One region of the Fictibacillus sp. UD genome, then DNA from elsewhere that is predicted to be linked to it. Evidence: riboswitches for the same ligand, from Rfam matches in the RefSeq annotation. Region 1 holds a riboswitch; the other holds the start of a gene.
The links. Region 1 has a riboswitch for cyclic di-GMP ahead of P8610_RS12220 (hypothetical protein). Riboswitches for the same ligand answer to the same signal wherever they lie in the genome.

Region 1 (4,290 bases):
AAGCCAGCGCAGCCTAAAAAACCGATTCAAAGCGTGACCGAATTAAATGATGAGTCTGTTTCATCCCTTATCCTAGGAACATTAAAGTCCAATGCATCTTTACGAGCGATGGCGACCTTAGAAGTTACCAATCCCGTTATGAGACGTGTTTTAGCAGACGGAATCCCGAACTGGATAGAGATGGCTTACGAGCTGTCAATCTGGCAAAATAAGCATCATTATTATCAAGTTCCACAGCTCAACCAACAAGATATGACGAGCATGCTGAACGCTTATGCCCCGTCACAACAGACACAACCACCGCTTCAATAACTCAATAATCATTGAAAACGAGCACCTTAAAAAGGGTGCTCGTTTTATATTGTCACGTAAACAGGGATATCATGAGTAGGAATAGAAATGTTCTTTAAAGTCGAAAGAACTCGACAAGGTGAAATGAATTTGCCATAGTAATGAGTGGACTTATTTTATGTATTGAAACTCCAGGGGGTTGGGCAATGAAAAAGGGAACGGACTGGCGATATCGAGTCTCAAACAAAGAAGCCATTATGGGTACTGTGCTCGCTATCTTAAACTTTATCTGGTGGTATGCGTTTGCTTACGGTCTAGGTGGACGTCCTGTTAAAGAGTACACATACATACTTGGATTTCCTGCATGGTTTTTTTACAGTTGTATTATAGGATTTATTGTTTTTACCGTTTTGGTATATATCATGGTGAAGTTCTTTTTCAAAGAAGTTCCGTTTGATACAGAAGATTCAGGGCCAAAAGAGGAGGGCGATGTTCGATGAACTGGGATGTGATCCTTCCTTTAGCGTTCTTTTTGATCCTTGTTTTTCTAGTTGGTATTTACACCTCTCGTCATATAAAAAGTGGACCTTCTTTTTTACAAGATTACTTTTTAGCAGGCAGAGAACTTGGCGGCTTTGTGCTCGCTATGACGATGGTGGCCACTTATGGTAGTGCTTCAAGCTTTATTGGAGGGCCAGGTGCTGCTTATCAATTAGGGCTTGGCTGGGTATTGCTCGCTATGGCGCAGCTTGTGACAGGTTATTTTACACTAGCCGTCCTCGGAAAAAAGTTTGCGATAGTGGCTCGTAAGATAAACGCAGTTACACTTATTGATTTTTTAAAAGCGCGTTATGAAAGCAAGTGGGTCGTCATATTGTCAGCGTTAAGCATTGTTATCTTCTTGTTTTCAGCGATGGCTGCCCAATGGGTGGGCGGAGGAAGGCTAATCGAGTCGTTCACCGGGTTATCCTATACAACAGCCCTATTTATCTTTTCGGGTTCTGTCCTCGTTTATGTTATCGCAGGTGGATTTCGAGCTGTCGTGATTACAGATGCGATCCAAGGCGTTGTCATGGTGATCGGGACGGTCATCATACTAGCAGGAACGATTATAGCAGGTGGCGGAATCGAAAACATTATGAGTGAGTTAAGAGCGGAAAACCCAAATCTCATTTCGCCGTTCGGATCTGATCAATCCCTTACACCTCTTTATGTTTCATCATTTTGGATTTTGGTTGGTGTGGGTGTCGTAGGATTGCCGCAGATCTCGGTTAGAGCGATGAGCTACCGAAACGCAAAAGCCATGCATCGAGCGATGATCATCGGAACATTCGTTGTGGGATTCATTATGTTAGGCATGCACTTAGCTGGTGTGTTTGGAAGAGTAGTCCTTCCTGGTATCGAGGTGCCGGATAAAGTAATGCCTTTATTGGCACTCGAGGTACTGCCAGGGTGGTTGGCAGGGATCGTTTTGGCTGCGCCGCTTGCTGCCGTTATGTCAACGGTTGACTCTGTGCTACTGCTCGTCAGCTCAGCAATTATAAAGGATGTTTATATCAATTACATCAAGCCAGATGCAGAAGAGCAATTTGTAAAAAAACTAAGCTTCGGTATCACAGCTGTAGTCGGATTAAGTGTGTTCGCGATGGCCATTCATCCGCCAGACTTGCTGATTTGGCTCAATCTCTTTGCATTCGGTGGATTAGAAGCAGCCTTCATTTGGCCAATTGTTATGGGGCTGTATTGGAAAAGAGGAAATGCCAACGGAGCGATCGCATCTATACTCGTCGGAGTTGGCTCTTATATGTATCTGCACCTGAACTATCCGAACCTATGGGGCATGCATACGGTTGTAATGCCAATCGTGCTATCCTTCTTTGCCTACATTGTGGGGAGTTTCACAAAGGGGGACAGACCCCAGACAAATACATTCTAAACGACATTGTCCACTGGAGGTGGACAATGTCGTTTTTCTTTTGTTCTCAAATGAAATTCTAAAAATGGGATTTAAAAAATTACCCAAATAAATACCTCCAATACAAAACCTATAATAGAATCTTTAAATAAAATCCTACTAAAATGAAAATTTAGTAATAACTTACTAAATACCCATTTACAGTGAATGGAGCTGGTGGTAATTTAGTATCAGAATATAATTAGATAGTGTGGAGCTGTGAAGGTTGTTCTGTATGTGGGCGCTTGGGACAACTGAAGCTAGTAGCGCAACCGACCGCTTTCTTTATGAGTTCTATATATAAAGGAAGGGGTATTTTGTTATGGAAATCTCTCGAAAAGAAAAATTCAGTGCAAAGAAAAAGGCAGGAAAGAAATGGCCTAAAATTGTTTTAGCATCCACTTTGGCATTAGGCGTGGGTTCAACATCTGCATTTGCTGCAAAGCCGGAACTTGCTGATTATCTCTACAACCAGATCGTTTCGTTCACTTATAAGCCAGAAATAGATCAAGCTCTTCAGGATGAAGAAAAGTCACTATTGAAGAATCTAAGCACAAGCATTGCTTCTATCTTCTCAGGTGCTAAACAAGAGCTAGAAGATGAGAAACAAAAGATTATCACAAACAAAAAGACTGAAATACAGTCCCACTACAACAGCGAAATGGCTGAAGTAACAAAGAAGAAAGAGGAAGCAATGGCGAAAAAGAAACAAGAAATGAATGATGCTGCTACTAAGTCAACCACTGACATAAAAGCTAACATTACAAACGAGATTGAAAAAGAGATTGAAAAAAACAAAAACACCAAATAAATTTCCAAGAGCGGAGTCTTCATTCTCCGCTCTTTTTCTTTTTCTGATATCCTAGAATATAGAAATAGATGAACGGAGAGAAATCTATGAAAAAACTATTTTTAGCACTTAGTATTATTTTTCTCGTGTATGCAACGGCTATGCTCATCCAAACGACCAACATGGACATGGGTTTGGCGGTTTTCTTCCTTTTAGGTGCGTTTCTTTTCATCATCTATTATCGACACAATACGGCTATGAAACTTTTTCAAACCTATAAAAAAACAACTGTGACAATTGTGGTGCTTTGCCTGCTTTTTGCCGCCACTCTAGAAACTCTTATTCTGACATCTGCTAATACTGACCCGGGGAAGGTCTCAGGAAAGATAGACTCCATCCTCGTTCTTGGCGGCGGGACAAAGAACAACCGACCTGGTGCTGTTCTTAAAGGAAGGCTGGATCAAGCGCTCGCTTATGCCGAGAACCATCCAAATGTTAACTTTATCGTGAGCGGCGGGCTTGGATTCGGAAAAACAACGAGTGAGGGCACGATCATGAAAAACTATTTAGTAGAGAATGGGATTGAGCCTGAACGCATACAGATTGAAGAAAAAGCCACCAGTACGTACGAAAATCTTTTATATACGAAGGAAATGATTGGTGCCGATCATCAATTGTTAGTCGTTACGAGTGATTTTCATCTTTTTCGAACAAAGATGATTGCAAAACGTGTTGGAATTGAAGCTGAGGGTCTTGGATCACCGCTCAGAATCTCATCAGTTCCTCAAGCGCACGTGCGGGAATATATGGCGATCATAAAGAGTTATTTTACCGACCGTTAAAGGAATGAGGCTAACGATTATGGATAAAAGTAAGTATCATTGCTGCGCGACATGTTTAAATTTCAAGCCGGAAAAAACGAGCCAAGGTATGCGTTATCACTGCGTACGTCTTGGTTTTGAGACAAAACCACAGTACCAGTTCAATTGCTGGGATCCGAAACCTCATGTGGTAGAGCTTATGAAGAAAGAAAAATAATATTGGAGTTATTTTACACAAATACCTTGCAATACAAGTTAGTTCTGCATATACTATTGGTATATCTTGTCATGCAAGGCATTCTTTTTTGTTCAATACCCTTGTAATACAAGGTAGTGAAAAGAGGTGCACCTATATGTCAAACACTCAAATGTTAAAAGGGATTCTCGATGGATGTCTGTTAGCTATTATCCAAGAAGGTGAAGTGTATGGCTAC
Region 2 (4,290 bases), on a different contig from region 1:
ATGGAAACGTATCTGTTTCATAGTTCAATACATTTGAAATAGGAGGATAGTAAAAAATGGGGATGCAAAGAACTAAAAAGAACCATCGCAATAAAGAAGATATGTTTTCAGACCGGTGTTCCGTTATTACAAACCATTCTCTCATGTAGTCATCTTCCTTCACGCTATGCTATATTAGGAAATCTTAGCACGCGGTTCCTGTATTTTACATAAATCAATTTTCATCATATTATTCTTACGTTTCGCACGTTTTCACTTCTCGTTTGTTCGTATACATTCGTTCGTCAGCCAGTTGAAGATAATAATCAATGTTTTCACATGCATCTGCAAGAAGTTCTATTGCACCGTAAGCGAGTGAAATTGAATTGTTCCAATTCATCAATTGACTCTCTATCTTTTCAACAAGGATATACGCTTCCGCTTCTGAAATTCCCGGTAGAAGAAATACAAATTCATCTCCTCCAAATCTAAATCCGGAAAACAATTTTAAGCGTTTTGAAAGCTCAGCGATCTGCTGAAGGATCTCATCTCCAGCAAGATGCCCATACTCATCGTTTATCAGTTTAAAGTTATTAATATCAAACATAACGAGTGTTAACGGCAGTTTAAGTTTGTGCGCTTTCTTTAGCTCTTTTTCCAAACAGTCATAGAAGTAGCGACGGTTATAAAGGTTGGTCAACGGGTCACGAATACTTATTTCTTTCAAATCTTTAAATTGCTCTGCTGAAAAACCGCTTAAGAATCCCGTAACTGATCGATGTGATATACGGTTCCATCTGTCCAACATAAAAAGTTGAACAACATGCGATTCATTTTTTGCTTCTTTTTTTACTTGCTGCAGAACAGATTCACTGATGCTATTAGTAAAGCAAGCAAGTGTCTGATGCGGAATACGCTGATGTCTTAAAAAATGAATACCAGACCGAAAAGCCTTTTGTTCAGCTTGTTTTAAAAATAATTCAAAACGTTTTTCCGGCAAAAAAACCGCATGAACGATTCCCCGTAAAAACTTCACTAATATTTTTTCGTATTGCTCAACAAAACCGTTCAGAAACGTATGAAAGTCATCATATTGTCCGAGATGCTCTTTGTGAGTATGTATCATGGTTGGAATAGACTCCATAAATTTTGAAAACAAGTTTCTTTTGAGTGTGCGCAAGTCTAGTTGGAAGTTTTCCATTTCTGCAACCCCTCAAATCCTGAAAAATTACATACAAAAAGCCATTACCCAAAAAGGGAATGGCTTTAATTAAAGTTGATAGACATCGAATCTCTTTGTCAGTTTTGTTCATCCGGTGCTCATGTATTCGTATACATTCCGCTCCTCTGAACTTCACTTCCTCGACCTTCTCGCCTCTCAAGCATTAATACAATGTTGATAGACATTGAATCTCTTTGTCAGTTTTGTTCCTAAGTGGTCATGTATTTACAATAAATACACATCTCTTAAGAATATACCTCCCAGATCCAACAGCTATCGAAACATTAGTCCGCTTCCCTTTGGCAACCGGCTGCCATTGCATGTCTACCATACTTTAGGCCCATAGCTTTGCGTCCCAGCTTTTCAACTGGTTTGCCCTTAATAACAAAGGTTTCTATTGATTTATAGATATTATATACTATATAGGTAATTTTAGCCAGTATTTTATATAGGTATTTTATCCTATCATTTGTAGTCTTTAGAAATTTTTAACATCCTATAGTACCTATACCCTACCCGTACAACATTTAAAACAAAATAAGGAATTTTTACAGGAAAATGGTAAAGTGTCTTTTTGTAAAACTTAAAATACGCTTTCCGTAAGTCTTTCCATTTGCGGCAATCTTCCTTTTTATAAAAATCAGATACATCCACAATAATTCCTCTATTACCCGAAATCATCACATTTTTCCCATGTACATCGCTAGGCTGCAATCCCTTTTCCGTTGCATAACTTAAGGCTTGATCAATATCAAAAATCACATGCTCAGGTATTTTAATTCCTTTATGCACACAGTCATAAAGCGTAATACCTTGGATTCGTTTTAAAATCAAGAACCTACTTTCCGTGTAATAACAAACAGAAAACCCGGGATGATCGCCTAAACGTTCGTATACTTTCTTCTCATCCAGCAGCCCGTGTTCGTCCCTGCCATAAATTTTCACGACATAATCAGGATATTCTGGATGTAAAAAAACAGCCGCGTAATTACCGCAGCCTAGCATCTGCCAAGGATGTGGTGTATTTACCGGACATACCGGATCAAACGGACTTTGGCTCTCAATCATGATTTCTCTGTTCAATTGTCTGGCAAGCTGAATAAAATGTTCCATTCGGATCCTCAATTTCTAATGGTCTACTATCATCATATGTTTCTGCATTCATTGTATACAGTTGGCATGAAAAAGGAAACCTGAATGCATTCTGGCTTATTCCGCTGTTACATGAAGATAGGAGAGCATAAGCGTTTCGGCTTTGTTCTTCAAATGAACGTTCGGGAATCTCATGATTTCACGGTACCCTCTAATGAAGATCTCGTATTCAGTAATATCTGCTTCACGCCTGCCATCCATCACCTTTATTCTTCTTTTTCGGAGTTCAACTCTAACATCATATAGATCTTTACTAATTTGATTCATAATCTGTTCGATTAATGCGACATATGGCTGCCTCAACTTTAATGGAGAGCCGTTAATAATTTGCAGGTCCCGATTAAACACTGTGAGTAAAATCGGATACATCACAAATTTCTCAATGAGCGAACGCTCTTCTTCGCTTCCGTATTGCACGACAATTCCTCCAATCTTAAGAAGGCGAAAAACGAAATTGTACAGATAATATATTTCTTATGTGAAAAGTTCGGATTTCTTTTCTAACTGAACAGTAGCCCTTAATTATGTTTCCGTGAAGTGAGTATGGAATGATCATTCGGTGAGAAATATCCCCTTTTCGCGAAAGGTAAATCATCTCCACCGCAGTCCTTTCCTGGATGCATCTTAAAAACATGCTAGTCATGAAGCAACCTCCTTTTTTATTTATTATATGCGAACAAACGTTCTTTTTATACAAGAAAAAAATACCTATCTAAAAAAGATAGGTATTTTGGATTTCTATTTGGTTTGAAGACCGATTCCCATCGCCTCTAGCTCTTGATACAAGTTACCCGCAATGGAAAACCCTTCGAAACTGATCCCCAATGATACGACCGTTTGCGCTAATTCAGGACGCATACCGCTTAACGTAACTTTTACACCGAGGAGCTTAAGTGAATTAATCACTTTAAATAAGTTATGAGCTACCATCGTATCGATGACTGGTACTCCAGACAGATCGATAAACAGATGCTCAACTTCTAGTTCCATACATTTCTGAAGTGATGTTTCCATAATTAACTTAGATCGGTGAGTATCAATCGTTCCAACAAGAGGAAGAACAGCAACGGATCTCGTCAGTCTAACTACTGGAACAGAGAGTTCTTCAATGGCTTCTCTTGCCAATCCGAGTACTCTGTTATTGTTTTCTACATAGGCTACACTAAAAGCATGAACGGTTTCATCTAAAAACGGATCAATGATTGACGCAGCTTTTAAAACAGTGTCCACTGAAAACTTTTCATTGTTAATCTCGTTTCGGATAAAGTCCCACAGCACGATCCGATAAAATCTCGTACTGTTTAGTGCGGTATCTAATGGCACTTCATACTGAACCGCAAGTTCGCCATTCTTCCTTCCCCACTTGATAAACCGTTCTTCGCTGGTTTTAAAATCTTCATATAATGCTTCTCCAAAATATGTGAATAATTCTCCACGAAGTTCTTTCACAAAATCTGTTAGAACGGGCGGATTTTCTCCATGCTGAACTTTAACCTCATCAATCTTCTTCGCCAGATCATATTTACAATCAATGATCTTTTTCCCCAATTCTTTCAATTGGCGCTCCATTTTATCTATATCCCCCTATATAAACAAAAAATTATTGCATACCTCCTACTTATATACCATTATTAAATGGATATGAAACCTATTTTCAAAAAAATATGTCGTAAATTGTTGAAGCTTAGAAAGGAGCTGCTATGAAGATTTGGTTCGGCTTTTTATTCGGTCTATTTGTTATGTCTCACTGGTCCATTAGAGCTTTTGCCTGGGAGCTTAAAGCTGTGACAGCAGGCGAACGAATTGGAGCAGTATTTTTAGGAGTTTTCATTTTATTTCTGATTCTGTTGTATATCTTCAAACGCTACAGCACATCGTTTTTTCATGGATTTTTAGCTGCGATCGGCTTGTTTTTAACGGTAGATAACATCTTGTTT

Region 2: another riboswitch for cyclic di-GMP. It lies ahead of P8610_RS15970 (GGDEF domain-containing protein); the one in region 1 lies ahead of P8610_RS12220 (hypothetical protein).

The regions. Positions count from the first base shown of each region.
Region 1 is NZ_JARUHH010000006.1:173,680-177,969, forward strand. Features, by position in the region: gene P8610_RS12205 (spore coat protein) at 1-312, shown strand, start outside; gene P8610_RS12210 (YhdT family protein) at 498-791, shown strand; gene panF (sodium/pantothenate symporter) at 788-2,227, shown strand; cyclic di-GMP riboswitch class II at 2,450-2,532, shown strand; gene P8610_RS12220 (hypothetical protein) at 2,568-3,056, shown strand; gene P8610_RS12225 (YdcF family protein) at 3,143-3,877, shown strand; gene P8610_RS12230 (PadR family transcriptional regulator) at 4,210-4,290, shown strand, end outside.
Region 2 is NZ_JARUHH010000012.1:77,233-81,522, forward strand. Features, by position in the region: gene P8610_RS15965 (GGDEF domain-containing protein) at 1-145, opposite strand, end outside; gene P8610_RS15970 (GGDEF domain-containing protein) at 236-1,180, opposite strand; cyclic di-GMP riboswitch class I at 1,500-1,588, opposite strand; gene P8610_RS15975 (serine/threonine protein kinase) at 1,667-2,314, opposite strand; gene P8610_RS15980 (hypothetical protein) at 2,411-2,770, opposite strand; gene P8610_RS15985 (STAS domain-containing protein) at 3,092-3,922, opposite strand; gene P8610_RS15990 (DUF2243 domain-containing protein) at 4,054-4,290, shown strand, end outside.